Regions from separate parts of the Allobosea sp. ANAM02 genome, predicted to be linked through region 2. Evidence: riboswitches for the same ligand, from Rfam matches in the RefSeq annotation. Region 2 holds a riboswitch; the other holds the start of a gene.
What was found. Region 2 has a riboswitch for cobalamin ahead of OCUBac02_RS21845 (TonB-dependent receptor plug domain-containing protein). Riboswitches for the same ligand answer to the same signal wherever they lie in the genome.
Positions count from the first base shown of each region.

Region 1 (14,724 bases), 1.1 Mb from region 2:
GATGATCCCGATCCTCACCGTGATCGGCATCGTCTCCGGCGCCTTGCTCGGCGGCGCGGTCATCGTCGAGCAGGTCTTCTCGATTCCCGGCATCGGCCGCCTGATCGTCGGCGCCATCGCCTCGCGCGATTTCCCGGTGCTGCAGGGCGGCTTGCTCTTCCTCGCGGTCATCTATCTCGCGATCAATCTCGTCGTCGACATCCTCTACGCCGTGGTCGATCCCCGGGTGAGGCTGGCTTGATGCAGGGCACGCCACTCGTCGGCCGCGCGCTCTGGGGGCGCCTCTTTCGCAACCGCTCCTTCGTCATCGGGGCGGTGCTGGTGCTCGCAATGGTCGCGGTCGCGCTTGCCGCCGATTGGCTCACGCCTTTCGATCCGCTCAAAAGCAATGTCCGCGCCCGCCTTGCGGCGCCCAGCGCCGTGCACTGGTTCGGCACCGACCATTTCGGTCGCGATATTCTCTCCCGCGTGATGATCGGCGCCCGCATCTCGCTCGCCATCGGCGCTTTCACGGCACTTCTGGCAGGCATCGCCGGCACGCTCTGCGGTGCCGTCGCCGGCTATTTCCATCATCTCGACCAGCCGATCATGCGGATCATGGATGCGCTGATGGCCTTCCCGTCGATCGTGCTGGCCATGGTCGTCTCGGCCGTGCTCGGTGCCTCGCTGACCAATGTCGTGATCGCGCTCGCCATCGCCACGACTCCGCATACGGCCCGCATCGTGCGCGCCTCGGTGCTGCTCGAAAAGGAGCAGGAATACATCGCCGCCGCCCGTTCGATCGGCGTCGGCGAATGGACGATCCTGTTCAAGCATGTGCTGCGCAATGTCGCCGGCCCGCTGATCGTGCGCCTGACCTATGTCTTCGCCATCGCGGTCCTGGCCGAGGCCGCGCTCTCCTTCGTCGGCGCCGGTCCGCCGCCGCCGGCCGCCTCCTTCGGCTCGATCATCGCCCAGGGGCGCGATTTCATGCGCGAGGCGCCCTGGATCACGGTATTTCCGGGCCTCGCGATCATCACCTGCGTGCTCGGCCTCAACCTGCTCGGCGACGGCCTGCGCGACGTGCTCGACCCCCGCCTGAAATTCTGACCCCGCCGGAGCCGCCCGATGAAGCGCATCCTGATCGCCGACTGCAAGCAGGAGATCTCCTCCTTCAACCCCCTGCCGTCGCATTACGAGAACTTCCTGATCCATCATGGCGACGGGCTCTACGTACAGCGCGGCCAGAACCAGGAGCTCGGCGGCGCGCTCGCGGTCTTCGAGGCGAGGCCAGATATCGAGATCGTGCCGACGATCTGCGCGCGCTCGGGCAGCGCCGGCCCGCTCTCGGCGGCAGGCTGGAAGAAGCTCTCGGAAGAAATCCTCGCCGCGATCTTCGCGAAGCTCGATCGCATAGACGGCATCTATGTCTCGCTGCATGGCGCGATGGGCGCTGATGGCGAGCTCGATCCGGAAGGCTACCTGCTGGAGAAGCTGCGTCAGCGCGTCGGGCCGGACATGCCGATCGTGATCTCGCTCGACCTCCACGGCATCCTGACCGATCGCATGCTCCGCAATGTCGACGGTTTCGCGATCTACTGGACCTACCCTCATGTCGATTTCGCGGACACGGGCCGCCGCGCCGCCGAACTTCTGCTCAAGCTGATGGCGGGCGGGATCAAGCCGGTCGCCGCCCGCGTCGTCATTCCCGCTCTCGTGCGTGGCGACGAACTCATCACCAAGATCGGCTGCTACGGCGAGCTTTTGGCCGAATGCCGCCGGCTGGAGGAGGAGGGGCGGGCGCTCGCGGCCGGCATCATGATCGGCAATCCCTTTACCGATGTGCCCGAACTCTGCTCGCAGGTGCTGATCCTCACCGATGGCGACAGGGACGCTGCCGAGAGCGAGGCGATCCGGCTCGCCGAGGAATTCTGGCCCTTGCGCTTCCGCATGCAGGGCAAGCTCGTCCCGCTGGAACGTGCCATCGCGCAGGCCCGCAGCATCGACGGTCCGGTGATCTTCACCGATGCCGCCGACGCGACCTCGTCGGGCGCCTCCGGCGACAGCAACGCGATCCTCGCCGCCTTGCGCAAGGCCGGCTACGGCAAGCGGGTGCTGGCCCAGATCGTCGACGCGCCGGCAGCGGCCGCCGCGCACAAGGCCGGAATCGGCGCGACGATCGAGGTCGCGCTCGGCGGTTCGATCGATCCCGCGCGCTTCCCGCCGATGCAGGTCAAGGCCAAGGTCAAGCTGCTCTCGGATGGCGAGGCGGCGCTGGAGACAATGAAGGCGCCGTTGAGCGCCGGGCCGACTGCGGTGCTGACCTGGGACAACGTCACCGTCGTGGTCATGAGCCGCTCGGTCAGCCTGTTCGACCGCGCGATGTACTACGCCAACGGCATCGACCCGACCGATTTCGACCTGATCGTGGTGAAGTCCCCCCACACCGAGTTCCACATGTTCGACCAGTGGTGCGCGCGGAACTTCAACATCGATGCGCCCGGCGCGACCTCCGCCAACCTGAAGAGCCTGGGCCACACCATCTGCGCCCGGCCGATCTACCCGCTCGACGAGGGCGTCGCCTTCGCGCCCCGCGCCACGATCTACGAACTGTGAGGAGAAGACCTGTGCCCAGGATCGAGGCCGTCGATTTCTTCTATCTCGCCATGCCCGTCGTCACCGATGAGGCCGATGGCAGCCAGGACGCGCTGCTGGTCAGGGTCGCCGCCGGCGGCCATGTCGGCTGGGGCGAATGCGAGGCGGCGCCGCTGCCCTCCATCGCCGCCTTCATCTGCCCGATGTCGCATGGCGTCTGCCGGCCGGTCGCCGATTCCGTCCTCGGCCAGACTCTGGAAAGCCCTGAGGACATCGCTCGCATCGCCGCGGCCGTCGCCTATAACTCGATGGACCTGCTTCAGGCGCCGCATACCTTCTCCGGCGTCGAGATGGCGCTCTGGGACATCCTCGGCAAGATGCGCTCCGAGCCGGTCTGGCGCCTGCTCGGCTACGCGAAAAGCCATCCCAAGACCCCCTATGCCTCGGTCCTGTTCGGCGACACGGCGCAGGAAACCCTAGAGCGCGCCCGCGATGCCCGCAGCCGCAGCTTCCGCGCCGCCAAGTTCGGCTGGGGGCCGATCGGCCGGGGCAGCGTCGAGGCCGATGCCGAGCATTTCGTCGCCGCTCGCGAGGGCTTGGGTCAGGACGGCATCCTGCTCGTCGATACCGGCCAGATCTTCATCGAGGATGTCGAGCGCGCCGCTGCCCGCCTGCCGGCGATGGAGAAGGCGAACGTGCTCTGGTTCGAAGAGCCTTTCCACGCCAGCGCGCTCGAAGCCTATGGCGCGCTTGCCAAACGCAGCCCCAAGGTCCGGCTGGCCGGCGGGGAGGGCGCTCATAACGAGTCGATGGCGCGGCAGCTCATCGACTATGGCGGCATCGGCTATGTCCAGATCGATTGTGGGCGCATCGGCGGCATCGGTCCGTCCAAAGCGGTAGCGGATTATGCCGTCGCGAGGGGCGTGACCTTCGTCAACCACACCTTCACCTCGCATCTCGCGCTCTCGGCCTCGCTCCAGCCTTATGCCGGTCTGGCTGAGCACAAAATCTGCGAATACCCGGCGATGCCGAAGCCGCTCGCGACCGCGATCTCCGCCAATCATCTGGAGCGCGACGCGAACGGGCAGGTCGCGGCGCCCGACGTCCCCGGTCTCGGCATCGCCGTCGCGACCACGGCGCTGCGCGGCTATCTTCAGGAGGTTGAGATCTCCGTCGGCGGCAAGCGGCTCTACGCTACGCCGAGCCTCTGACGCGATGTCCGCTTGACGCCGCGTTGCGCCCTTATAGGGTGTGCGCTGATCGAGGTTCTTCGGGTTGCTCCCGGAGCTAAGAGGGAATTCGGTGAGGCGCCACCCGCGCCAAAGCCGAGGCTGCCCCCGCAACTGTAAGCGGCGAGCTCTCTGTCCATCGTCCACTGGCGCTTTGCGCGCCGGGAAGGCCGGGCGGAAGCGGCATCGACCCGCGAGCCAGGAGACCTGCCCCGGTCGTCGAAGACGTCTTTCGGACGGGGTGTTCCGGAGCCTGTGTGTCGATGGCGGCCCCGTGCCGCTTGTCCGTCCCACATGCCCAAGCTGCCCCGGCCGTCATCTCGGGGAGCGATGAAGTCCATGTTCACGAAGTCCACCACACAGGCCGCTCGGGGCGGCTTGACGGCCGCCGGCCGCGCGCTCTATCAGAAATGCAACATTGTTACATTTCGGATGGTCTCGATGCCGGCTGCGCGCCCGTTCAATTCCCTGCTTCGCCTGTCTGCCGCCGCGCTGTTCGGCACTCTCGCCGCCGGCACGGCCACGGCGGCGCCCACGAAATATCCGCTGACGCTGGAGAATTGCCGCGAGACGATCACCTTCAACGCCGCGCCCAGGCGCGTCGTCGCGATCGGCCAGACGCAGACCGAAATCCTTTACGCGCTCGGCCTCGGCGACCGCGTCGTCGGCACGGCGGTCTGGTTCTCGCCGGTGGCCAAGCCCTATGAGGCGGTCAATGCCAAGGTGAAGCGCCTCGCCGACAATGATCCGAGCTTTGAGGCGGTGCTGGCGCAAGAGCCCGATCTCGTCACGGCGATGTTCGAATGGCATGTCGGGCCCAACGGCATCGTCGGCAAGCGCGACCAGTTCGCCAAGGTCAAGGTGCCGAGCTATGTCTCGCCGACCGATTGCGTCGGCAAGGATAATTCCGGGGCCGGCGACGGCGTGCGAACCCAGATGTTCACGATGGATCTGGTCTACCGCAACATCCGCGAATTCGGCGAAATCTTCGACGTCGCCGACCGGGCCGAGAAGCTTGTCGCCGAGCTCAAGGCGCGCGAGGACAAGGCGGTCGAGCAGGTCGCCAAGCTGAAGGCGCAGGACGTGCCGGTGGTCGTCTGGTTCTCCAGCAAGGACATCAAGGGCGACGGCTTCATGGCCGGCAAGAACGGCGTGCCCGCCTATATCCTGTCCAAGCTCGGTGCCCGCAACGTCATCTCGACCAACGAGGAATGGCCGCTGGTTGGCTGGGAGAGCATCGCGGCCGCCAATCCGGCCGTGATCGTCACCGTGAAGATGGACCGCCGCCGCTTCCCGGCCGACGATATCGAGAAGAAGCTGGACTTCCTGAAGACCGATCCGGTCGCCAGCAAGCTCGACGCCGTCAAGAACAACCGCGTCGTCATCATGGATGTCGGCGCGACCCGCGCCGGGCTCGACACGGTCGACGGCATCGAGATCTTGGCCAAGGCGATAGCCGGCTTCGGGATCTCGCGTTGAGCCACGCCGCCCACGGGCCGAACTGGCCGGCGCGGATCGGCATCGCACTGGCCTCGCTGCTGGCGCTGACGTTCTCGGTCGCGCTGGCGGTGACGATCGGCGAGATGCGCATCCCGCTGGATACGGCCCTGAAGGCGCTCGGCAACGGGCTGTTCGATCTCGACTTCCCCGTCAGCGCGATCCAGCAGGGCGTGATCTTCGATTATCGCCTGAGCCGCGCGCTGATGGCGGGGCTCTGCGGCGGCGCGCTCGCTTTGTCGGGTGCGATCCTGCAGGCGCTGCTGCGCAACCCGCTGGCCGAGCCCTATATCCTCGGCATCTCGGCCGGCGCCTCGACCGGCGCGGTAGCGGTGCTGATCCTCGGCATCAGCATCGGCGGCGCGGTGCTCTCGGTCTCGGCCGGCGCCTTCATCGGCTCCTGCGCCGCGCTCGTCGTCGTCGCCATGCTGGCGGCTGGGGCGGGCGGGGCAAGCGACCGTGTCATACTCGCCGGCGTAGCCACCTCGCAGCTCTTCAACGCGGCAACCGCGACGATCGTCACGACGCTCGCCAGCGCCGAGCAGGCGCGCGGCGTCATGTTCTGGCTGCTCGGCAATTTCGGCGGCGTGCGCTGGCCCGACATCTGGATGGCGGCGCCGGTCGCCTTCATCGGCTTCGCCATCTGTATGCTTCACGCCAAGGCGCTCGATGCCTTCGCCTTCGGCGTCGATGCCGCGGCCTCGCTCGGCGTCGCCGTCACGCGCGTCAAGGTCGTGCTGTTCGCAACGACGGCCGTGATGACGGCGGTGATGGTCTCGATCGTCGGCACGGTCGGCTTCGTCGGATTGATCATTCCCCATGCCGCGCGCTTCCTCGTCGGCTCCGGCCATGCCCGCCTGCTGCCGGCCTGCCTCGTCGTCGGCGCGATCTTCATGATCCTTGCCGACATCCTCTCCCGCATCCTGATACCCCAGCAGATACTGCCGATCGGCGTGGTGACGGCGCTGTTCGGCGCGCCGGTCTTCGCATTGATTCTCTATCGTGCCCGGAGGCCGGCATGACGCTCGCGACCCGCGAGATCCGCTGGGGTGCCGGCGGCCGGATGATCGTCGACGGCGTGACGCTGGAGGCCGCGCCCGGCCGGGTGCTCGGCCTGATCGGCCCGAACGGCTCCGGCAAGTCGAGCCTGCTCCGGTTGCTCTGCCGCCTGCGCAATGTCGCAAGCGGCGTCGTCACGCTCGACGGGAACGACATCGCCGCCGTGCCGCGCCGCGAGCTCGCGCGGCGTCTCGCCTTCGTCGAGCAGCAGGCCACGACCGAGATCCAGCTCTCCGTCTGCGATGTCGTCCGCCTCGGCCGCACGCCGCATCGCGCCGCGCTCGCCTCCTGGAATGAGGCCGACGAAGCGGCGGTCAACGAGGCGCTGGCGCGGGTCGGGCTCACGGAGCGCCACGATCAGTGCTGGCACACGCTCTCGGGCGGCGAGCGCCAGCGCGTCCATATCGCCCGCGCGCTCGCGCAGGAGCCGAGCGAGCTGATCCTCGACGAACCGACCAATCACCTCGATATCCAGCACCAGCTCTCGATCCTGAGCCTGGTCCGGCGCCTCGGCATCACCTGCATCATGGCGCTGCACGATCTCAACCTCGCCGCCATGTTTTGCGACGAGATCGCCTTGTTGCACGAGGGCCGCCTTCAGGCGGCGGGCGCGCCGGAAGAGGTGCTGACCGCCGAGGCGATCCAGCGCATCTTCGGGGTCGCGGTCTCGATCCGTCCGGGAGCCTCGGGACGCCGGCATATCGAATATCTGATCGAGGCCGAGCCACGAAGGCAGGCGCCCGGGAGCCCCTGAAGCCTCGTCGGGCCTTTCGTCGTCGGCGCGGCGCAAGCGCCACCGCATCGACGGATGCAGGGACTGCGCTTCGCCCGCTAGAGCATCGGCCCGAAAAGCGGAACGCGGCTTTCGGAAAAAGTCGATGTAAAATCAAAGATTTAGAGCATCTGACTGAATATCATATTCAGTCCGATGCTCTAAGGTGCTGGGCAGGCCGCGCCACTATCGGCCCAGGCCTGCATCAGCGCGCCGAACGCGGCGGCCGTGCCGGGCGCCGGCGTGCGGCCCTTGCCGGGGTTCCAGCCCCAGAGCACGAGGGTGTCGGTGGTGACGTGCTTCACCAGCGCGGCGAGGTCGCGGCTGCCATTGCGGTTCTGGTCCTTCAACTGCTCGCAGATCTGGCCGACCGTCTTGCCCTCCCAGGCCATCGAGGCCGGAGCCAGCGCCCAGTGCCCGTCGCCGGGCACGCCGGCCGGGTCGAAGTTCTGCTTGCCGTGGCAGGTCGCGCAAGGCAGGCCCGCGGCGCCATGCCCGTCCTTGCCGCGCACGACGAGCGGCTCGTGCAGCTTGCGCAGATCGCCCTGGCGCGGCCGCTCCGTCGCCGGATGGCAGTTCATGCAGCGCGGGTGGGTGAGCACCTTGCCCATCTCGTTGAACAGCGCGACCGAGCGGTCGCGCTGGTTGGCGATCGAGGCGAAGCTCGCTGCGGGGCGCAGGTTCGCGCCGCCGGGCTGGGCCTGCCCGGCATTCTGCGCCAGCGTCAGTGCGCTGCCGCCAATGCAGACCGCGAGCGCGGCGCCTGCGGCGAGGATCAGGTTGCGGCTCATCAGACGGTGCCTCCTTGCATCGGCAACTGGCGCGGCCGGCCGTGGCCGAGCGCGGCGAGCGCGTTGGCGACGGCGGGGCCGATCGGGGGCACGCCGGGCTCGCCGATACCGCTCGGCTTTTCGGTCGAAGGGATGATCGTCACCTCGACGGCCGGCATCTCGTGGATGCGCAGCGAACGGTATTCGTGGAAATTGGTCTGGATCGGCCGCCCGCCATCGAGGGTGATCTGGCCATAGAGCGCGTGGCCGAGGCCGAAGCCGATGCCGCCCTCGACCTGCGCGCGGATGATGTCAGGATTGACCGCGACGCCGCAATCGACCGCGCACCAGACCTTGTGCACCTTCGGCTCGCCTTCCGGCCCCATCGAGACCTCGGCGATCTGGGCCACGAAGGAGCCGAAGCTTTCGACCACGGCGACGCCGCGGGCGCGCCCGTCGACCGGCCCCGGCCCCTTCCAGTTCGCGAGTTCCGCGACGGCCTTGAGCACACCGGCGGCGCGCGGATGCTTGTCGCCCATCAGGGCGAGGCGGCCCTGCACGGCGTCCTGTCCCGCCGCCTGAAGCAGCTCATCAACGAAGCATTCGACGGCATAGCCGGTATGGGTGTGGCCGACGGAGCGCCACCACAAGGTCGGCACGCCGACCTTGGGATTATGCACCTCGCAGCGGAAGTCCGGCACTTCGTAGAAGATCTTGTTGGCGCCCTCGACCGATGTGGCGTCGACGCCGTTCTTCACGACCATCGCCTCGAAGGGCGTTCCGAGGAAAAAGGACTGGCCGACCAGCGTGCTCGCCCAGGCGGCGATCCTGCCGTCCTTCACCGCCCCCCGGAAGCGATGGACGAAGAGCGGGCGGTAATAGCCGCCGGTCAGGTCGTCCTCGCGGGTCCAGACCACCTTGACCGGGCGGTTGGGGCCGATCGTCTTGGCGACGGTGGCGAGTTCGGCCGCCAGATGCTGGCTGACCTGCGCACGCCGGCCGAAGCTGCCGCCGGCAAGCATCGTCTCCAGCGTCACCTTTTCGAGCGGCAGGCCGAGAATCGTGGCGATGGTCTGGTGCTCGGTCGTCTGGAACTGGCTGCCGAAGCGGGCATGAGCCGTCTGCCCGTCCCATTCGAGATAGCCGTCGAGCGGCTCCATCGGTGCATGGGCGAGATAGGGAAAGACGAACTCGGCCTCGATCACACGATCGGCCTTGGCCAGCATGGCCTCGGCATCGCCATGGCTGCCGGCGACCGTGCCGGGCTGGCGGGTGAGCTTGCGGTACTCGGCGATGAGCTCGGAGCTGCCGCGCGTCTCGGCGGCGCTGTCGTCCCAGGTCACCTTCAGCGCCTCGCGGCCCTTCAGCGCCGGCCACATCCCGTTGGCATAGACCGCGACGCCGTAGCCGATCGATTTCACGTCGACGACGCCCTTGACCTTGAGCGCTTCGGCGGCATCGAAGCTCGCGACCTTGCCACCGAAGCGCGGCGAGCGGGCGACGACCACCGTCAGCATGCCCGGGGTATGGATATCGATGGTGAACTGCGCCTTGCCGTGCGCCTTGTCGGCGCTATCGAGGCGCTTCACCGCCCCTTCCTTGCCGATGAAGCGATAGGCCGAGGCCGGCTTGAGCGGCGGATTCTCCGGCACGGGCAGTTTGGCGGCGGCCTCGGCGAATTCGCCGAAGCGGCCCTGCCTGCCGGAGGCATGGCTGATCACGCCCTCCTCGACCTTGATCTCGGAGGCCGGAACCTTCCAGCTATCGGCAGCGGCCTGCACCAGCATCATGCGGGCCGCAGCGCCGGCCTTGCGCATCTGCTCCCAGCTATTGGCGATGGCTGTCGAGCCGCCGGTGCCCTGAACGCCGAGGGCGAGATTGGCGTAAAGCTTGACGTCGGCCGGCGCATGCTCGGCACGCATCTGGCTCCAGGCGGCGTTCATCTCCTCGGCCGCGAGCGTGGCGAGCCCGGTGAACGGGCCCTGGCCGAACTCGATATGCTTGATCAGCACGGTCACCGTGGAGTCGGGCGCGACGCGGATGAAGGCGTTCGGCGCGAAGGTCGCGTTGCCGCCGGGCCGGTAGGCCGCACCGGCCCCTGATTGCGCTTTCGCATTCCGGGGCAGGTGGAAACCGATGACGAGGGCGCCGGCACCTGCCAGCAGGTTGCGGCGCGAGAGTTTGGGATCATGCGCGGTCATGGCTCAGATCTCCAGCGCGCGGGCCGCGTCATGGATCGCGGCGCGGATGCGGACATAGGTGGCGCAGCGGCAGATATTGCCGTTCATCGCGAGATCGATGTCGCGGTCGCTGGGCTTCTTGTTTTCCTTCAGCAGCGCGATGGCGCTCATCACCTGGCCGGACTGGCAATAGCCGCATTGCGGCACGTCGCGGGCGATCCAGGCGGCCTGGACGGCGTCGGCCTCCTTCCCGGCGAGGCCCTCGATGGTGGTGATGTCCCGGCCGTCGACGGCCGAAACCGGTGTCACGCAGGAGCGCAGCGGCTGGCCGTCGATGAAGACGGTGCAGGCGCCGCACTGGGCGACGCCACAGCCGAACTTGGTGCCGGTGAGGCCGAGATTGTCGCGGATCGCCCAGAGCAGGGGCGTATCGTCGTCGACATCGACGGTATGTGTCGTCCCGTTGACCTTGAGAGAGACCATGGCTGCCTCCGATGCTGGCATGACGCAGCGCGGCACCATGGTGCGGATCGAGGGCTCGCCCCCGATGGCCCGATCTGACATATCAGATGGCGGGCGATGAATCCGTAGCCCTGGGTCGCGCGACTGGACTAGTTAGACGATTTGAGTCTAATTAGGATGGTCGCGCGCAGTTTGGATTTTGTCAAGACTGCAGAAGCTGCAATGCCGGACGGAAACGAAGGTTCCAACGTTCTCCCTGCGGAGGATGCCAATACCCGCACCGACCAGATCGCCGATGCGGCGCTGCGTCTGTTCGCCCGCTACGGCTACAAGCGCAGCGCGATGGACGACATCGCCAGAGAGGCCGGGCTCGCCAAGGCGACGCTCTACCTGCATTTCAAGGGCAAGGACGATGTCTTCCGCGCGATGCTGGACCTGCTCGGGCGCCGGGTCGAAGCACGTTGCCGTGAGGTCCTGGCAGAGCCGGGTGCTTTTCCGGAGCGTCTCGCGGCACTGCTTCAGGCGCATCACGGCTCGGCCTATGCCAGCTTCGGCACCGGCGAGCATCTCGTCGAGCTGAAGGCGGTGATGAACACGATCGCGACGCGCGAATTGCAGGCCTTCGAGCGGATATTCACCCGGTTTGCCGGAGAGCTTCTTCAACAGGCCGATCGGCAGGGCGAGATCACCTTGTCGCGCCTGTCGACCACCACGCCGGAGGATTGGGTTTCCGGTCTCCTCTTCGCTGCGGCGGGGGCGAAGCTGGGCACGCCGCCGAGCGCCGAGGACTATGCGCGCAGGCTTAGAGGGATCGCATCGGTGTTCGCAGCCGCTTTGGCGCCTTGATCGTATGGCCGCAGGCCCGGTGAGAAAGCGGTTATGCCGGACCGGGCGCGTTGTCGAACTCCCGGAGGAACTTGTCGCTGACTGTCGCGGCGCCGCGAAATCGCGTTATCGCGAAGGGCTCGAGCGGCGTCGGCGTTTCGCCGTCGAGGATCATCTCGCAGAGGCACAGGCCGACGCCGGGGCCGATCTGGAAGCCGTGGCCGCAGAAGCCGAAGGCGTGGAACAGGCCGGCCGTCGTTCCGCTCGGCCCGATCACCGGGATCATATCCGGCAGATAGGCCTCGATGCCGGACCAGACCCGGATGACATGGCATTGCGCCAGCATCGGCGCGACGCGGGCGAGCGCCCGCATCGCTGCCAGCGTCTTGACGGGCGGCACCGGCGCGCGGTTGGCCTGCGGATCGGCTGCCGTGCGCGGATAGCCGGCGAGGATGATGTTGCCGCGCGGGATCTGGCGGAAGATCACCGAGCCGTCGATCGCCTGCACCGAGGGCTCGATCCGATAGGGGAAGGGTTCGGTCACGAATTGCGGCGGCCCGGCCGGGAAGACCGGCGCGGTCTCGCCGAAGCGCTCGGCGATCTCCAAAGCCCAGGCCCCTGCGGAATTGACCAGAGCGCCGCAGCTTATCCGGCTACCATCGGCCAGCGTCAGCGTAAAGCCGTCGCCCTCACGATCCACAGCCGTCACGCGCGTGTTCTCCAGGATGATGGCGCCTTGCCTCGCGGCTGCGCGTGCCACGGCCGGCGTCGCCAGCCTTGGATTGGCCGTGGCGTCGCGCGTGGAGAAGGTGGCGGCGACGGCACGCTCGCCAAGCCAGGGCCAGCGCCGGCGCAGGTCGGCGGGCCCGACCCGCTCGATGGCGAGGCCATGGGATTCCGAGACCTTGGCATAGCCTTCGAGCTTGGCGTGCTCCTCCTCGTCATAGGCGAGGTAGAGATGCCCGGTCTGCTCGAACTCGCAATCCTCACCGATCAGCGCCTCGAAATCCTCCCACAGCGCCTGCGAGCGCAGCGACAGCGGATATTGGCCGGGAAAGCGACCCTGAAGGCGCAGGTTGCCGAAATTGACGCCGCTCGACTGGGCGCCGACGACGCCCTTCTCGATCAGCGTCACGCGCTGGCCGCGCCGTGCCAGGAAAAAGGCGGTCCAGGCCCCGATCAGCCCGCCGCCGACGATCGCGACATCCGTGGTTTGAACGCTCATGCCGGCTCTTCCGCAGCTGAGAGCGCGATCGGCTTGACCGGCGCCTGGCCGCGCAGCCGGCCGGCGGCTTCGCCGGTTTGCCTGGTTCCGGCCGCGACGATCTCCTGCAGGGCCGGCCCGCAGACACGGCCCTGGCAGCGCCCCATACCGCAGCGGGTCATCGCCTTGACGCGGTTGACCTCGACCGGGCCGAGCGCCTTCGCCATTGCGCCACGGACCTCGCCGACGGTCACGTTCTCGCAGCGGCAGAGCGTGACCCCATCGGGCAGCGCCGCGATCTGCTCCTTCGGCCATGCGAAGGCCCGTGCCAGCCCGCACTGGAAGTCGCGCAGCCGCGCGACCCGCCGCGCCAGCGGCCTGATCGCGGCGATGTCCTGCCCTCGGCCGAGATCGGAGAGGATGGCATGGGCTGCGAGCGCCCCGCTGGCTTCGGCCGCGTCGGCGCCGCCGATCCTTGCCCCGTCGCCGGCGAGGTAGAGCCCTGGCCGCGCGCGGCCAAAGCCATCGATCCGTGGCAGGAACAACCGGAAATCCCTGTCATAGGCGAATTCCGCCCCGGCGAGATCGGCGAGCTGCGTCTCGGGCTTGAGGCCGTAGCCCAGCGCCACCGCGTCGCAGGCGAAGCGCCGCTCGCGTCCGCTGCCGTCGCGCAGGACGAGAGCCTCCACGCGACCGTCTCCCTCGACGGTGACCGGCGTCACGCCATGTAGCATCGGGATGCCCGCGCGCAAGGCTGCTGCCATGTACCAGAGACCGCGCAGCATGGTGCGCGGGGCGCCGAGCAGGGCGGGCACCGCCGCGCGCTTGGCGGAGAAGGGCGTCGTATCGGCGATCACGGCGATCTCGGCGCCCATCGCGCGGTACTGCTTCGCCGCCAGCGCCAGCAGGGGCGAGGAGCCGAGGAAGGCGACGCGGCTGCCGATCAGGCAGCCCTGGTCCTTGAGCGCGACCTGTGCCCCGCCCAGCGTGAAGACGCCGGGCGTCGTCCAGCCGGGCAGGGGCGCGATCCGGTCCATCGCGCCGCTGGCGATCAATAGCCTGTCGCAATCGAGCGTCTCGGCGCGGCCATCGCGCAGCAGGTGCAGGCGTTGGCCGTCGATGGCCCAGACCAGCGTCTGCGGCCGGTAGTCGATCCGGTCGCGCAAGGCGGCGAAGCGCGCGTGCAGGGCTGCATATCGCCCGGCCTCAGAGCCCATCAGCTTGCGCATGTCGAGGGCGAGATCGTCGGCCGGGCGGCGATAGCCCTGTCCACCGGCGCGGGCGCCTTCATCGATCAGGATGGGCTTCAGCCCGTTCGCGACGAGCAATTCGGCAGCGCTGATCCCGGCTGGCCCGGCGCCGATGATGACGATGTCAGCCACGGGCAGGCGCCATGCCCTGCGGTTCGGCGAAGAGCTCCATGCCCTCGCTGACCGGCGTGGTGCAGGCCCTGATCCGGCCTCCATCCGCGCTCCAGACCCAGCAATCCTGGCAGGCGCCCATCAGGCAGAAACCGGCGCGCGGCTCTCCCCCGAATTCATGCCGCCGTGCGAAGGCGCCATTCTCCAGCAGGGCGGCAAGGACGCTGTCGCCCGCGGTCGCGTGGATCGGCGCGCCTGCGAAGCTGAGGGTGACCGGCGGGCCGGTGCGGCGAGCCACACGGCGGAACTGCACCTGCGAGCGTTCCATTCTGTCCCGGTATTATCTCAATGCGATAGAAGTATGTGGATTTTGATAAGTCGAACTATCGCCTGTCAAGGGCTATCGGCCCGTTTTTTCAGACGCGCGAAATGGCGTGGGCGGCGGCGATCACCAGCGACGAAAAGCGCGAGACGACCTCCTCATGGCTGTAGCGCGAGGTCGAGGTCGCGATATTGACAGCGCCCTCGGGCCGGCCGTGATGATCGACGACCACGGCGGCGATCGAGGCGTCGCCGATATAGACCTCCTCGAAGGCGGTGGCGTAGCCCTGGGCAGCCGACTGGCGCAGCTTCTCGCGCAACGCCTCGCGCTGCCAGGTCGTCGACGGCGTGTAGGCGCGGCGGTCGGAGGCGTCGATGATCGCCATCGCCTCGTCCTCCGGTAGGCGCGACAGCATCGCGATGCCCGGTGCGGTGGCATAGGCCGGCATGCGCGTGCCGATGATGACGTC
Region 1 is NZ_AP022848.1:3,450,024-3,464,747, reverse strand. Features, by position in the region: gene OCUBac02_RS16635 (ABC transporter permease) at 1-241, shown strand, start outside; gene OCUBac02_RS16630 (ABC transporter permease) at 241-1,089, shown strand; gene OCUBac02_RS16625 (M81 family metallopeptidase) at 1,108-2,595, shown strand; gene OCUBac02_RS16620 (mandelate racemase/muconate lactonizing enzyme family protein) at 2,607-3,785, shown strand; cobalamin riboswitch at 3,821-4,032, shown strand; gene OCUBac02_RS16615 (ABC transporter substrate-binding protein) at 4,245-5,282, shown strand; gene OCUBac02_RS16610 (FecCD family ABC transporter permease) at 5,279-6,322, shown strand; gene OCUBac02_RS16605 (ABC transporter ATP-binding protein) at 6,319-7,113, shown strand; gene OCUBac02_RS16600 (hypothetical protein) at 7,293-7,922, opposite strand; gene OCUBac02_RS16595 (xanthine dehydrogenase family protein molybdopterin-binding subunit) at 7,922-10,102, opposite strand; gene OCUBac02_RS16590 ((2Fe-2S)-binding protein) at 10,106-10,564, opposite strand; gene OCUBac02_RS16585 (TetR/AcrR family transcriptional regulator) at 10,766-11,389, shown strand; gene OCUBac02_RS16580 (NAD(P)/FAD-dependent oxidoreductase) at 11,421-12,593, opposite strand; gene OCUBac02_RS16575 (FAD/NAD(P)-dependent oxidoreductase) at 12,590-13,954, opposite strand; gene OCUBac02_RS16570 ((2Fe-2S)-binding protein) at 13,947-14,261, opposite strand; gene OCUBac02_RS16565 (IclR family transcriptional regulator) at 14,350-14,724, opposite strand, start outside.
Region 1: another riboswitch for cobalamin. It lies ahead of OCUBac02_RS16615 (ABC transporter substrate-binding protein); the one in region 2 lies ahead of OCUBac02_RS21845 (TonB-dependent receptor plug domain-containing protein).

Region 2 (14,724 bases):
ATCTCGCGCCGCAGGTCCTGGTCGATGTCGACCATTCCATGACGATCATGCGCGAGGAGACCTTCGGACCGGCGGTCGGCATCATGAAGGTGCGCGACGATGCCGAAGCTGTCGCACTGATGAACGACTCGAAATACGGCCTTACCGTCTCGCTCTGGACCGGCGATGCCGAGCGCGCAGCCCGGCTCGGCCAGGAGCTGGAAACCGGCACCGTCTTCATGAACCGCGCCGATTATCTCGACCCGGCCCTGTGCTGGACCGGCGTCAAGGAGACCGGGCGCGGCGGCTCGCTCTCGGTCATCGGCTTCCACAACCTCACCCGTCCGAAATCCTACCATCTGAAGAGAGCTGGCTGATGCCGATCACCGCGAACTGGAGCTATCCGACCGCCGTCAAGCTGGGTGCGGGGCGGATCAGGGAACTGGCCGACCACTGCAAGGCGCTCGGCATGAAGCGGCCGCTGCTGGTCACCGATCGCGGGCTGGCGAGCATGGCGATCACCGCCAACGCGCTCGACATCCTCGAGGCCGGCGGGCTCGGCCGGGCGATCTTCGCCGATGTCGACCCGAACCCGAACGAACGCAATCTCGATGCCGGCGTCCGAGCCTTCAAGGCGGGCGGGCATGACGGCGTCGTCGCCTTCGGCGGCGGCTCCGGTCTCGACCTCGGCAAATGCGTGGCCTTCATGGCCGGCCAGACCCGGCCCGTCTGGGATTTCGCGGATATCGGCGACTGGTGGACGCGCGCCTCGATCGAGGGCATAGCGCCGATCGTCGCGGTGCCGACCACGGCGGGAACCGGCTCCGAGGTCGGGCGCGCCTCGGTCATCACCAATTCGCAGACCCAGACCAAGAAGATCATCTTCCACCCGAAATTCCTGCCGGGCGTGACGATCTGCGACCCCGAGCTGACCGTCGGCATGCCCAGGGCGATCACGGCGGGCACCGGAATGGACGCCTTCGCGCATTGCCTGGAAGCCTACTCCTCGCCCTTCTTCCACCCGATGAGCCAGGGCATCGCGCTGGAAGGCATGCGACTGGTGAAGACCTACCTGCCGCGCGCCTATGCCGATGGCGGGGATATCGAGGCCCGCACGCAGATGATGGCGGCCGCCGCGATGGGCGCCGTCGCCTTCCAGAAGGGGCTGGGCGCGATCCATTCGCTCTCCCATCCGGTCGGCGCGGTCTACCACACCCATCATGGCACCACGAATGCGGTCGTGATGCCGCCGGTGCTGCGCTTCAACCGCCCGGCGATCGAGGAGAAGATCGCGGCTGCCGCCGCCTATCTCGGCATCGCCGGGGGCTTCGACGGCTTCTACGATTTCGTGCTGAAGCTGCGCTCCGATCTCGGCATTCCCGACAAGCTCGGCGCGCTCGGCGTCGGAACCGACCGGATCGACGAACTGGCGGAGGCCGCCGTGGAAGACCCCTCGACCGGCGGCAACCCGGTGGAACTCACGGTCGACGCGGCGCGCAAGCTGCTGATCGAGTCGATCTGAGATCGGTGGGTATTATGAACCGGCGCGCAGCTTGCGGACGATGTTCGCGGCGCGCCGGATCGCGGTGATTGCGGCGCCGACAGCGATGAGCCAGAGCGCGCCGACGAGAACCTGGTTGTGGCCACTCCAGAGCGGCTCCGCCAATGATAGCACGGCAGCCGCCGTGATCACCGCCATGCGGTGCTGCTTGGCCATCGGCCCGGAGAAATCGGCGGGCAGACCGCAATTGCGACCGAGCTCGCGGGTATAGGCGGTCAGCACCGCGAAAGCCGCCGCTGCCCAGCCCAGCGCCGGCTGCCCCACGCCATAGCCGGCACCGACGAGGATCAGGATATCGGCGACGCGGTCGGGGAATTCGTTCCAGAACGGCCCGTCTGGCGCCTGCTTGCCGCCCTCGATCGCGACCATCCCGTCGAACAGATTGCAGAGCAATCGGAACTGGCAGAACAGCGCGGCAACGAACAGCAAGGCAACGCGAGAACCGCCCGTGGTCGCGCCCGCCTGCCAGAAGGCGATGCCGGCGACGGCCGCCATCGCCATGCTCGCCTTGGAGATCTGGTTCGGCGTCACGGAAGCCGCGCACAGCTTGCGGGCGATCGTGCGGGCCCAGCCGGAATCGCGGCTGGCGAGCGGGCGGCGGTTCTCGTCATGCGCCATGGGTCAGGCCTTCCGGATGCGCCAGAGCGAATAGTTGTAGAGCGCGGCGTAGCTCGTCGCGACGGTGAGCGGCACGGCGATGGTCTTGGCGATCTCGGGCGTGCCGCCGATCGTGTGGAGAAGCGTCAGCAGCGTCGCCGAGACAAGGCCGGCGATCGCGGGCGGCGCGAGCAAGGCTGTGAGGCCCGAGAAGCGGCTGGCGAGATACTCAATGCAGCGCTTGAGGACCAGCGTGATCGTGGCCGAGATCGCGCCCTGCAGCAGTCCGGCCTGGAGCGGCGCCGGCATCGGATGGGCGCGGTTGGCGAAGACCGCCCAGCTTCCCATCGCGAGGAAGGCGAAGCCGACATGGACGATGCTGCTCCGCATCAGGCGCGCGAGCGGTCTGCTCATACGGCCGACCAGCCGTAGCGGACGAGATGGAAGAAGATCGGCGCCGAGAATACGACCGAGTCGAGCCGGTCGATGAAGCCGCCATGGCCGGCGATCAGGTTGCCCCAGTCCTTGACACCGCGATCGCGCTTGATCGCCGACATGACGAGCCCGCCGAAGAAGCCCATCAGGACGATGACCAGCGCGAGAAAAGCGGCTTGCAGGGGTGTGAACGGCGTCATCCAGGACAGACCTGCGCCGACGGCGGTGGCGCTCAATGCACCGCCGACGAAGCCTTCGACCGTCTTCGAGGGCGATAGCTTCGGCGCGATCTTGGTGCGGCCGAGAAGCTTGCCCCAGACATATTGCAGGACGTCGCTGATCTGCACGACGATGACAAGGAAGGCGATCAGCAGGACGTTGCGACCCTCATAGCCGGCGATATCGAGGCTGAGCAGCGCCGGCACATGCGAGGTCGCGAAGACGCAGATCATCAGCGCCCATTGCACTTCCGCGATGCGGATCAGGAAATGGTCGGTATCGCCGCGCGTCGCCGCGATGATCGGCATCAGCAGGAAGGCGTAGACCGGGATGAAGATCGAATAGAGCCCATACCACTCGATCCAGATCAGGTAATACTGCACCGGCAGCACGACGAAGAAGGCAGCGGCCAGCGCCCAGTGATCGGCCCGGCGCGTATCGGTCAGCGTGATGAACTCGCGCAGCGCCGCGAAGGAACAGAAGCCGAAGAGCAGGGTGACGCCGGTCTTGCCGCCGATGAGGGCAAGCCCCATCAGCACGACCATGACCCACCAGGCCCGGATGCGGTCGTTCAGGTTCTCGACCACGGCGTTCGAGCCGTCGGGCGAGAGCTTGCGCTGCAGCACGAAGCCGATGGCCGAGGCGAGGACGAGGACGCCGAGGATGCCGGCGAGCACGGCCACCAGATCGGGATGCGGCATCGTCATGACGCGTTCGCCTTCGGGGACAGGGCGAGCAAGGCGGCCTCGGCCCTCGCCAGGAAATCCGGCTTCGCCTCGCCATCGGCAAGACGCAGCGGTGCGCCGAAGGTGACGGTGCAGATCAGTGGGATCGGCACGAATTCGCCCTTGGGCATGACGCGGTTGAGATTGTCGATCCAGGTCGGCACGAGGGCCACGTCCGGCCGCGCCTGCGCCAGATGGAACAGGCCGCTCTTGAACGGCAGCAGCCGTGTCTCGGTCATGTTGCGCGTGCCCTCGGGGAACACGATCAGCGAGGAGCCGGCATCGAGCGCCTCGGTCATCTGGGTGACCGGGTCGCTGGTGCGGCTGTCGCGATCGCGGTCGATCAGGACGGCGTCGAAGACGTCGCGGCCGATGAAGCGGCGCGGCCCGCTCTTCAGCCAGTAATCGCTGCCGGCGACGGGGCGGGTCGAAAAGCGCATGCGCCGCGGCAGCACGGTCCAGATCAGGACGAAATCGCCATGGCTGGCATGGTTGGCGAAGTAGATGCGCTGCTCGTCCGTGGGCTCGACGCCCGCCCAGCGGCCGCGGACGGCCGTGACGAAGCGGGCGAGGAAGAGGATCAGCGCGCCCGCCAGACCTGCCGCTACCCTACGCATGCCCCGTTCTCGCCCCCGTTAGCCGACCAGAGGAGGTAGCGCCTGATGCTGGCGCTGTCGATATTGGCGCCGCTCAAGGCGCATTTTCATTGTTGAGCACCTGCCAGGGCAGGAGAAAGGGCTCATCGGCGTGGAAGCCGTGCAGGGCCTGGATGCCGAAGACCTGCGCGAGCCTGTCATCGTCGAGGACTTCGGCCGGCGCGCCGTCGGCGATCCGCCGGCCGTGATCGAGCAGCAGCAGCCGGTCGCAGAAGCGGGCGGCGAGCGTGAGATCGTGCAGCACGACGACCACGCCGGTGCCGCCAGCGCTGATCCGACGCAGGAGTTGCAAGGTGTCGAGCTGATGCTGCGGGTCGAGACCGGCCAAGGGTTCATCGGCGAGGAGGTAAGGCGCTTCCACCGCCAGCGCCCGCGCCAGCAGGACACGACGACGCTCGCCGCCCGAAAGCGTCCCGACCGCACGCCCGGCGAAGCCCGCCACGTCGCAGAGCGTCAGAGCCCGCGCGACCGCGTCGCGGTCGGTGTCGCCGGCCTCCGCGAAGGGGCGGCGATGCGGCAGCCGGCCGAGCCCGACCAGCGCCTCGACCGCGAGCGCCGCAGGCGCCTCTCCGCCCTGCGCGAGAAAAGCGACGCGGCGCGCCAATGCAGCCCGCCCCAGCGCGCGCGCCGAGGCGCCGTCATAATCGACGCTGCCACGCTCCGGCTCAAGCAGAGCCGCCAGCACGCGCAACAGGGTCGTCTTGCCGGCGCCATTGGGGCCGATCAGGCCGAGCAGCTCACCCGGCCGGACCTGGGCATCGACATCGTGCAGGATCGGCTTGCCGCCGAGCGAGACCGCGATTCCGGAAGCCGTGATCGCCATCACAAGGCCTCCCGACGCAGGCGCTGGACCAGCGCGAACAGGAAGGGCGCGCCGATCAGCGCGGTGACGACGCCGAGCTTCAGTTCCGGCCGGAGCGGCATGAGCCGGACGCCGATATCGGCCGCGAGCACGAGCATGGCGCCGCCGAAGCCGGAGGCGACCAGCAACCGCCCCGGCCGATGACCGACCAGCGGGCGCAGCAGATGCGGCACGACCAGTCCGACGAAGCCGATCGCGCCTGTGACCGCGACCGCGCTGCCGACGGCGAGAGCCGCCCCGCCGATCACGCGCGCGCGCAGCCCGCCGAGGTCGAAGCCGAGGCTCGCCGCCGTGTCCTCGCCGAGGCTGAGCGCATCGAGGGCAGGCGCCGTCGAGGCGAGCAGGATCCAGCCGAGCAGCATCAGCGGCAGGGCCAGCGCGACGTGGCTCATGCTCCGGTCGGCCAGCGAGCCCATCAGCCAGAACACGATCTCCAGCGCCGCGTAGGGGTTGGGCGCTAGGTTCAAGGCGAGCGCGGTCGCCGCGCCCGCGAAGCTGTTGAGCGCCACGCCGGCAAGGATCAGCGTGGTCGTGCTCGCGCCGCGTCCAAGCAGGATGAAGAGGATCGAGGTCGCCAGCAGCGCACCCGCGATGCCGCCGAGCGGCAGGGCGAGCGCGAGGCTGGCCGAGAGCCCGCTATAGAAGGCGAGGACGGCACCGAAGGCGGCCGCGCTGGAGATGCCGATAACGCCCGGCTCGGCCAGCGGGTTGCGCAGCAGCCCCTGCATCGCCGCGCCGGCCATGCCGAGGCTGAAGCCGACGAGCGCGCCGAGCAGGGCGCGCGGCAGGCGCAGTTCGTAGAGCACCAGTGCCGGCAGGCTCTTTTGCCCCGCGAGGAGGTCCGACACCGCCTGGCCCAGCGCCAGCGGCGCATAGCCGACAGCCATGGAGATCGCGGTCATCGCCAGAGTGGCGAGGGCAAGCAATCCCAGCAGCACCACCGGCCTGACGTCGGATGAAGCCTCCGACCTCATGACTTCTCCTCCACGGCACGCACCAGCAATTCGATCGCGTCGAGCACGCTCGGGCCGGCGCAGGTCCAGAACCGCGACGGCAAGGCGACGAGCTTCAGGCGGTCCCCTAGCCGCTCGATCACCGGATGGTGCAGGACCTCATGCGCCAGCGACGGCGGCCCGTCCGGCGTCTCGTTCAGGATCAGGATATCGGCACGGCCGAGCGCCACAGTTTCAAGCGCGATCTGGCCATAGCTCTCGACACCGAGCTCGGCGGCGATGTTGACGAGGCCAGCGCGGGCCAGAATCTCGTCGACGAGCGAGCCCCGCCCGACCGTGAAGCCGCTCGGACGCAAGACGATCGCCCGGAGTGGCCGCTCGACGCGACGCGCGGCGAGCGCCTGCAGTCGCCGCTCGATCCCGGCGAGCAACGCTTGCCCGCGCTCGGGCTCGCCGAGAACCTCCGCCATCTTCGCGATCTGCGCCTTCATCTCCGCGAGGTTGCGAGGAACGCCGAATTCCTTGACCGTGATGCCGACGCGCCGGAGCAGGGAAACGGTGGCGCGCGTCGTATAGGCGCCGGCGACGACGAGATCGGGTTTGAAGCCCAGTACCTCCTCGGCCAGGCCGTGATTGGCCGGAATCAGGCGTGCGGCCTCGGCGATGTTGGCGTTGCGCGGATCCTGCGACAGCCATGTCACCGAGGCGATGCGTGCGGGATCGGCCAGGCGCAGCACGAGCTCGTCCGTGCACATGTTGAGCGAGACGATGCGCGCCGGCCGCTCCGTGGCGGACGTGACCGATACCGCAGCGCCCGAAAGCGCGACGGTGATCAGGTAAGCGCCACGCAGGCGCCGCTGGAGCCGGGCAAAGCTCATCCGCCGATGGCCACCTTGATGCCGCCGAAGATGCCGAGGCCCGGCACGAGGAAGCCGACCGGATTCTCCCAGCGCTTGTCGAAGAGGTTATCGACCCGTCCGAACACCGTCACCCTGTCGGTCGCCTTGTACTCGGCGGCGAGATTGACCAGCGTCGCGCCCTTCGCCCGCATGCGCGGGACCGAGAAGTCGCGATTGCCGTCGACCCAGGACCCGACATAGACCAGCGTCGCCGAGAGGCTGAGCCTGTCGGTGGGCGCCCAGGTTGCGGTCGCGCTCGCCTCGTGGCGCGGCCGGCGCAGCAATTCCTGCCGGGCGATCTCATCCTTCGCGAGGGTGAAGGTGTAGTCGGCGCGGATGCGGAACTGCGGCAAGATCTCGAGCGCGGCGAAGGCCTCGACGCCCTTCGTCTTCGCCTTGCCGATATTGGCGTAGGAATCGCGCCGGGTATTGGTGACGATCAGGTTCTCGATGTCGTTCTGGAACCAGGTCGCGCCGAGTTGCAGGCGCTTGTCGAAGAGCGGCTGCTCGAAGCCGATATCCCAGCCGCGGCTCTCCTCCGGCTTGAGGTTGGGATTGCCGAAGAAGTTGAAACCGGGGCGGTAGTCGATGAACAGCTCGCTCAGCGTCGGCGCCTTGAAGCCGGTGCCGTAGCTCGCCTTCAACTTTGTGTCCGTGCCGGGGATGATCACGGCCGGCGCGACGCGGTAGGTCGTGTGCCCGCCATAGCTGTCGTCATGATCGTGGCGGATATTGGCCGCCAGGAAATAGCGATCCTGGAGATTGCCCTGATATTCGAGCCAGGCCGCCTTGTTGCCGTTCGAGGCGATGAGGTTCGTCGTGTCCAGCCGCTCGCGCTCGTATTGCAGGCCCATCATCAGGTTGTGGCCCTTCGCGATCTCCAGATTGCCGCGCCAGTCGAACTTGATGCGCTCGCCGAGGCTCTGGTTGGACAGGCCGAGCAGGCCGGTTGCCGCAGACGCCGTGCGCGTTCCCCTGTCCTGCCGCGAATACGACAGGCCGAAGGTGTTGACGAAGCGGCCGGCGAGCGGATCCCAGACCACCTCGCCGCGGGTGAAGGCCTGCGCGTAGTTCTGCAGGGAGCGATAGGGCGAGGGCCGGCTCGGGAAGCCGGTATCGCCGGTATAGCGGAGCTGGCCGTCCTGATAGCGGCCGACCCAGTTCAGCGTCAGCGTGTCGGTGAGCGCGAAGCCGAGGCGGCCGGAATAGCTGTAATTGTCGAAGATGTTCGGATTGATCCGGCGGCCGGGCGGCACGAGGTTCGGCGGCGTCACCTCGGTTCCGTCGGCGCGGAAATGCGCGGCGTTGAAGGCGTAGTTGAAGCGATCGTCGCCGCCGCTGAAGCCGGCGGACTGGCTGAAGGTGCCGTGCGAGCCGGCCTCGACGCGCGCGGTCATCTTCGGCGGCCCTTCGCCGCGCTTCGTGGTCACCGAAATGATGCCGCCCAGCGCGTTGGCGCCGTAGAGGCCGCTCTGCGGGCCGCGCAACACCTCGATGCGCTCGATATCCTCGGTCAGCATCGAGCCGAAATCGAAGGAGCGGTTCGGTGCCGAGGGGTCGTTGGCCTCGATGCCGTCGATCAGCACCTTGACGTGGTTGGAGTTGGTGCCGCGCATGAAGACCGAGGTCAGGCCGCCTGGACCGCCGGTCTGGACGATGTTGAGACCGGGCACGGTGGCGAGCGCCTGCGGCAAGGTGCGGCGCTGCTGCTGCTCGATATCCCTGGTGGTGATCACGGTGACGGCGCTCGCGATCTCGCGCGCCGGGGTCGGCGTGCCCGTGGCGCTGACGATGATTTCGTCGAGCGCCACGGTAGCGGGTGCATTCTGGGCGACAGCCGGGGCAACGGCAGCCAGGATGGCGAAACAGGAGGCGGACAGCAGCAGGCGGCCGCATCCGGCGGCCGGGAGGAAGACGTTCACGATGGAGACCTCGGGCGTTGACGTCAGTGGCACGTCACCGCGAACGCGATCTCCCATCAGCCGCGCGAAAGGCGGCGAACAGTCAAATCAGCGATCGAAACACCCCGTCCGAACGTGTTCGCGTGTGACCACGGCTGACGGCAGGTCTCCTGGCTCGCGGGTCGGTGCCTTGCGCCGCCTTCCCAGGTCCGAGGCCCCAGTGGCGTCTGGCGAAAGGCTCGCCGCTTACAGTTGCGGGGGCAGCCGCGGCATGGAGTGGCGAACCACCCGCACCGCGTTCCCTTTTGATCCCGTGAGGGAACCGTCGCAGTGACGCGTAAGGCGAAAACATGGCGGCGTCAAACGGCGCCGCGCGGCGATCGAAGCCGGAAAGCCGAGCGCCGGATCGGCGCCCGGAAGAACCTCAGATCGCGCGAGTGATGCCGCCGTCGACGCGCAGGTTCTGGCCGGTGATATAGGCCGCGTCCTTCGAGGCGAGGAAGGCGATGGTGCCGGCGATCTCGTCGCTGGTGCCGTAGCGCTGCATCGGCACACCCTGCCGCCGCTCCTCGGTCGCCGGCAGGCTGTCGATCCAGCCCGGCAGCACGTTGTTCATGCGGATATTGTCGGCCGCATAGGTGTCCGCGAAGATCTTGGTGAAGGAGGCGAGGCCGGCCCGGAACACCGCCGATGTCGGGAACATCGAACTTGGCTCGAAGGCCCAGGCGGTCGAGATGTTGATGATCGCGCCGGCCTTCTGCTTCTGCATGATCGGCGTCACCAGCCGCGTCGGGCGGATAGCGTTGAGCAGATAGGTGTCCATGCCGCGGTGCCAGTCCTCGTCGGTGATGTCGAGGATCGGCGCGCGCGGCCCGTGGCCGGCACTGTTGACGAGGACGTCGACGCGGCCCCAGCGCTCCATGGCGAGATCGACGAGGCGCTTCAGGTCGTCGTTCGACTGGTTGGAGCCGGTGACGCCGATGCCACCGAGTTCGGCAGCCAAAGTCTCGCCCTTGCCCGAGGAGGAGAGGATGCCGACGGCGAACCCGTCCTGCGCGAGGCGCTTCGCCGCCGCGGCGCCCATCCCGCTCCCGCCCGCGGTGACCAGGGCGACCTTATCCACTGCCATGTCCATTCCTCCTGCATCGGCTGACGCGAATCCGGCAACGTTCCTAGCATTCCGGCCAGGCCGTGACGAACCCGTCCGCGCGCTGGCCAGCCGGTCGCCGGGTGCAAGAAATTTGCACTTGGCCGGCAGTATTGCAGCGCTTCTTTCGGCACATCTGACCTATTTCTTCGGCACCCCGTGATGCAAGGCCGCTCCGATGTCCAAGCTCGATCTCGACACCCTGCAATCCGAGATGACCGCGTGGCGCCGCCACCTGCATGCCCATCCGGAATTCGGCTTCGAGGAGAAGCGAACGGCAGCCTTCGTCGCGGAGAAGCTGCGCGAGTTCGGCCTGGACGAGGTCGCCGAGGGCATCGGCGGCACGGGCGTCGTCGGCACGCTCAAGCGTGGAAGCGGCAACCGCGCCATTGCGCTGCGCGCCGACATGGACGCGCTGCGCATCGCCGAGCAGGGCGAGCAGGCCCATCGCTCGCAGACGCCCGGCGTGATGCATGCCTGCGGCCATGACGGCCATACCAGCATGCTGCTCGGCGCGGCGAAGCTGCTGGCGGAGGAAGGCGGGTTCGACGGCACCGTGCGCTTTCTGTTCCAGCCGGCCGAGGAATGGGGCCGCGGCGCGCTCGCCATGCTCGACGACGGGTTGATGGAGCGCTTTCCCTTCGACGAGATCTACGGCCTGCATAACATGCCGGGCCTCGGCATCGGGCAATTCCAGACGCGTGCCGGCGCCTTCATGTCGGCCGAGGATAATTTCGAGATCGTGCTGAAGGGCGTCGGCGGCCATGCGGCAAAACCCCACGCCGGCAGCGAGGTGCTGGTCGCCGCCTGCGCGCTGGTGATGCAGCTCCAGACCATCGTCTCGCGCCGGCTGAGCCCGGCGGATATCGCGGTCGTCTCCGTCACCGAACTGCTGACGGACGGCACCCGCAACGTGCTGCCGGGAACCGCGCGCATCCTCGGGGACGCCCGCAGCTTCCGCCCGGAGGTCAGCGCCGCGATCGAGCATCAGATGGGTATCATCGCGCGCGGCACGGCGGAGAGCTACAATCTCGGCCACGAACTGACCTATACGCGCGAATTCGTGCCGCTGGTGAATGACGAGGCGCTATCTCAGGAGGCGCTCTCGGCCGCCCGGACCGTGCTGGGCGAGGACAAAGTCGCGATCGCCGGGGAGCCGATGACGGGCTCGGAAGATTTCGCCCGCTTCCTCGACCATGTGCCCGGCTGTTTCGCCTATCTCGGCAATGGCGAGAATTCGGCCCCCCTGCACAACCCGTCCTATGATTTCGACGATCGCGGCCTGATCCACGGCGCGCGGTTCCATGCCGGAATCGTCCGGCACAGGCTGCCCGCCGGCTGAGTGCCTGCGGCATGGGAGAAGAAGCTTTTCTCGGCCGGCGCTCTCGGGGAAGAGCCTTGCAGAGATCCCCCGATCTATGGCGCCAAACCCTACACCGGCCGGCGTAGACATGAGCCTGATCCCGCCTCATGGCTGTCGAACAGGCTCATGCTTCAACATTCAGGCGCGCTTCGGCCGGCGCACGGCGCGCAGCGTGCTCTTGCCGCCATCGCCGCAATAGAACAGATCGGCACCGTCCGATTCCATCCCGGACAGGCCCGCGCCGGACGGCATGGCAAGCGCGTCCAGGACCTTGCCGGAGGCCGGTTCGATCCGCCGCAATTCGCACATGTCATCTTCCCAGGTGCCGTGCCACAATTCGCCTTCGACCCAGGTGACGCCCGTGACGAAGCGGTTGGTCTCGATGCTGCGCAGCACCTTGCCCGTGGCCGGGTCGATCTGGTGGATCTTGCGCTCGCGGTAATGGCCGACCCAGAGCGAGCCCTCCGCCCAGGCGAGGCCGGAATCGCCACCCTTGCCCGGCGCGGGGATCGTGCCCAGCACGGAGCCGGTCCGCGGATCGATCTTCTGGATGCGGTCCTCGGCGATCTGGAAAAGATGCGTGCCGTCGAAGGCCGTGCCGGCATGGGCGGGCACGTCGATGGTTCTGATGACCTCGCCCTTGGCGGGATCGAGCTGGTTCAGCCTGTCGCCCGACGCGAACCAGACATTGGCGCCGTCGAAGCTCACGCCATGGACCTTCTCGACGCCCGGAAACGGTCCGTAGGTGCGGGCGATATCGGCATTGGAAATCGTCATGGCTTGGCTCCAGCGTCTGTTGCGATGCCAGACCCTAGCCATCCGGCCAGGAGGCCGGGAGTAACAAACTCGTCGCGAAACCCGGCATCGGCGGCATCACCCAGCGGCGCGCCCGCGCCTGCCCGTAGGACTGGACCTTGCCGGTCTCGGCCAGAGCCTCGAGCACTCGCTGGACGCTGCGCTGGCTCGAGCCGAGCGCAAGCGCCAGTCCGGAGCTCGACCATGTCTCGCCATCGCTCATGAGGGCAAGCAGCGTGGCATGCTTATCCTCGACCGGGCGGGCCAGCACCACGATCCCTGTCGCGCGCCGCGGCGTCATGGCGAAACCGCGCTCCGTCGCGCTGATCCGCGCGAACGGCCGCAAGGCCGCGCGCAGCCGGCCGATCTCGACGCGCAATCGCGCCCGGTGGGATTCATCGGTGAAGCGCGAGTTGAAAGCCTGTCCGATCAGCACATCGCGCGGCGCATCCTGCGGCCAGGCCTCGGCCAGGGTTCGAAGCAAGGCGAAGAGCACGGGCCGCGTCGCCAGCGAAACGAAACCGGACCGGTCGCGGACACCGTGGCGACAGGCATCGACGACCAGCGCCTGCGAGGCTTGCAGGTCCTCGACCTCGTCGAGCATAAGCGGCCGCTCGACGCCACCGGCAAGCAGGCGCGCGGCAGGCTCGTCGAGCAGATGGCATGCGGCCGCGACCTCGGCGATCAGGGCGGGAATGCCGGCGCCGTCGGCAGCGTCGCGCGCAGCGTCCAAGGCGGACCGCGCAGCGCGCGCCTCCATCCTGCGCAAGGCGATGCCGGCCATCGCCAATCCATGGATTGCCCGCAGCGGAGCCGGAAGCCGCGCGGGGTCGATGCCGGCGAGCCGTTCGCCCGCATGCGCGATCCGCCCGATCAGCAGCAGGCGGCGGATGTCGAGCAGGCGCGCATGGGCGGCATTGGTGCGGTCGCCTTGGGCCTCGAGCACGGAGGCGGCCTCCTCCAGCTTCCCGGGCGCCCAGCCGAGATCGCGCGCTGCCAGGGCGACCTCCGCCTCGGCGACCGTGCAGCGGGCGCGCGCGACCGCCTCCCCCGTCCCGAAGGCGCGGCCGGCACGGCGCAGCAGCACCTTGGCGCGGGCGAAATCACCGAGTTGCGCCATCGCGATGCCGCGCAGCGCCAGAGCGGGCGCATCGTCGCGCAAGGCGACCCGGTTCAGCGCCCCCAACGGATCGCCCGCCGCGAGGGCGCGGGCCGCCGCCGTGATCAGCGAGTCCATCGGAATCCCGCCAAACTTGTCACTCCCACCGTCTGCCGCCCCCGCCTTACCACCGATCGCGACGCCGCATCGAGTGTCGAGGCGGCGCGGACATCTGGCGACAGGAGTGAGACATCATGACCAGTCATACGATCGGAACGCGCGAGGAATGGCTTGCCGCACGGCTCGAGCTGCTGGAGGCCGAGAAGGCCTATACGCGGCAGGGCGATGCGCTCGCGCAGCGGCGACAGGCGCTGCGCTGGGTCAAGGTCGAGAAGGACTATCTCTTCCAGACCGAGCAGGGCGACGCCTCGCTCACCGACCTCTTCCGGGGGCGCTCGCAGCTCCTCGTCTACCATTTCATGTTCGGGCCGGATTACACGGCCGGCTGCCCGTCCTGCTCGGCGATCGCCGACGGGTTCAACGGCTCGGCGACGCATCTCGCCAACCACGACGTGATGCTCTGGGCGATCTCGCGGGCGCCGATCGACAAGCTGCTCGCCTTCCGCGAACGGATGGGCTGGAGCTTCCCCTGGGCCTCGTCCGGCCAGACCGACTTCAATTTCGACTACAACGTCTCCTTCACCGAGATGCAGGAGCGGACGCAGGGCATCGACTACAATTTCCGGCACCAGCCGAAATTCGAGTGGCGGACCTCCGGCAACGCGATCGAGCGCTCGCTCGCCGCGATGTCCGGCGTGGACGTGCCGACCTATCACCGCGACCGGCCGGGTCTGAGCGCCTTCATCCGCGAGGATGGCGCGATCTACCATACCTATTCCAGCTACTCGCGCGGCGTGGACGGCGTCTGGGGCATGTATGCCTGGCTCGACCGGGCGCCGAAGGGCCGCAACGAGGCGGAGGGGCCGTGGTGGCTGCATCGCGATCGCTACGCCGCCCGCCAAGCTGCGCCGTAGGGCGCAGGAGCCCCGCGAGGAAGCAGCGCGCCACGTCGCAAGCCGCCCGTGGCGCGCAGTTTAACATGGCGCCGGCAAAGCTCCTTGACGCAGCGCAAATTCGTTGCTTCATTCATTTAGAGCATCAAGAAGTGAAGTTGATGCATGAAATGGATTGCCATGGCTCGACCCGCCAACCCTGAGGCCTCTCCCTGGATCGGCGCCGCCGCATCGGCCGCCGCTCAGTCGCGCAGCAACATCTTCGAGATGAGCCGGCAGGCCGAAAACGCGGTCATCGCCCCGCGCGATGCCGGCGGGTTCCCCTCCGACTGGCGGCGCGCCGTCGCAGCCCGGATCGCGACGCTGAACGCGCTGCCGGAGCTTGCCGCGCATTATCTCGGCGGCGTGACCGATCCGGCCTTGCGTGGCCTCGCCGACCCCGACGCGACCGGGCGCGACGACCGCGAGCGCAGCGTCATCACCTTCATGGACCGGGTCGCGACCCAGCCGCGCGCCGTCC
Region 2 is NZ_AP022848.1:4,570,985-4,585,708, forward strand. Features, by position in the region: gene OCUBac02_RS21800 (aldehyde dehydrogenase family protein) at 1-356, shown strand, start outside; gene OCUBac02_RS21805 (iron-containing alcohol dehydrogenase) at 356-1,501, shown strand; gene OCUBac02_RS21810 (CDP-alcohol phosphatidyltransferase family protein) at 1,514-2,158, opposite strand; gene OCUBac02_RS21815 (hypothetical protein) at 2,162-2,551, opposite strand; gene OCUBac02_RS21820 (phosphatidate cytidylyltransferase) at 2,548-3,498, opposite strand; gene OCUBac02_RS21825 (lysophospholipid acyltransferase family protein) at 3,495-4,133, opposite strand; gene OCUBac02_RS21830 (ABC transporter ATP-binding protein) at 4,207-4,995, opposite strand; gene OCUBac02_RS21835 (FecCD family ABC transporter permease) at 4,995-6,008, opposite strand; gene OCUBac02_RS21840 (ABC transporter substrate-binding protein) at 6,005-6,865, opposite strand; gene OCUBac02_RS21845 (TonB-dependent receptor plug domain-containing protein) at 6,862-8,808, opposite strand; cobalamin riboswitch at 8,931-9,128, opposite strand; gene OCUBac02_RS21850 (SDR family oxidoreductase) at 9,212-9,916, opposite strand; gene OCUBac02_RS21855 (M20 aminoacylase family protein) at 10,113-11,276, shown strand; gene OCUBac02_RS21860 (Vgb family protein) at 11,436-12,074, opposite strand; gene OCUBac02_RS21865 (helix-turn-helix domain-containing protein) at 12,109-13,329, opposite strand; gene OCUBac02_RS21870 (DUF899 domain-containing protein) at 13,446-14,225, shown strand; gene OCUBac02_RS21875 (hypothetical protein) at 14,385-14,724, shown strand, end outside.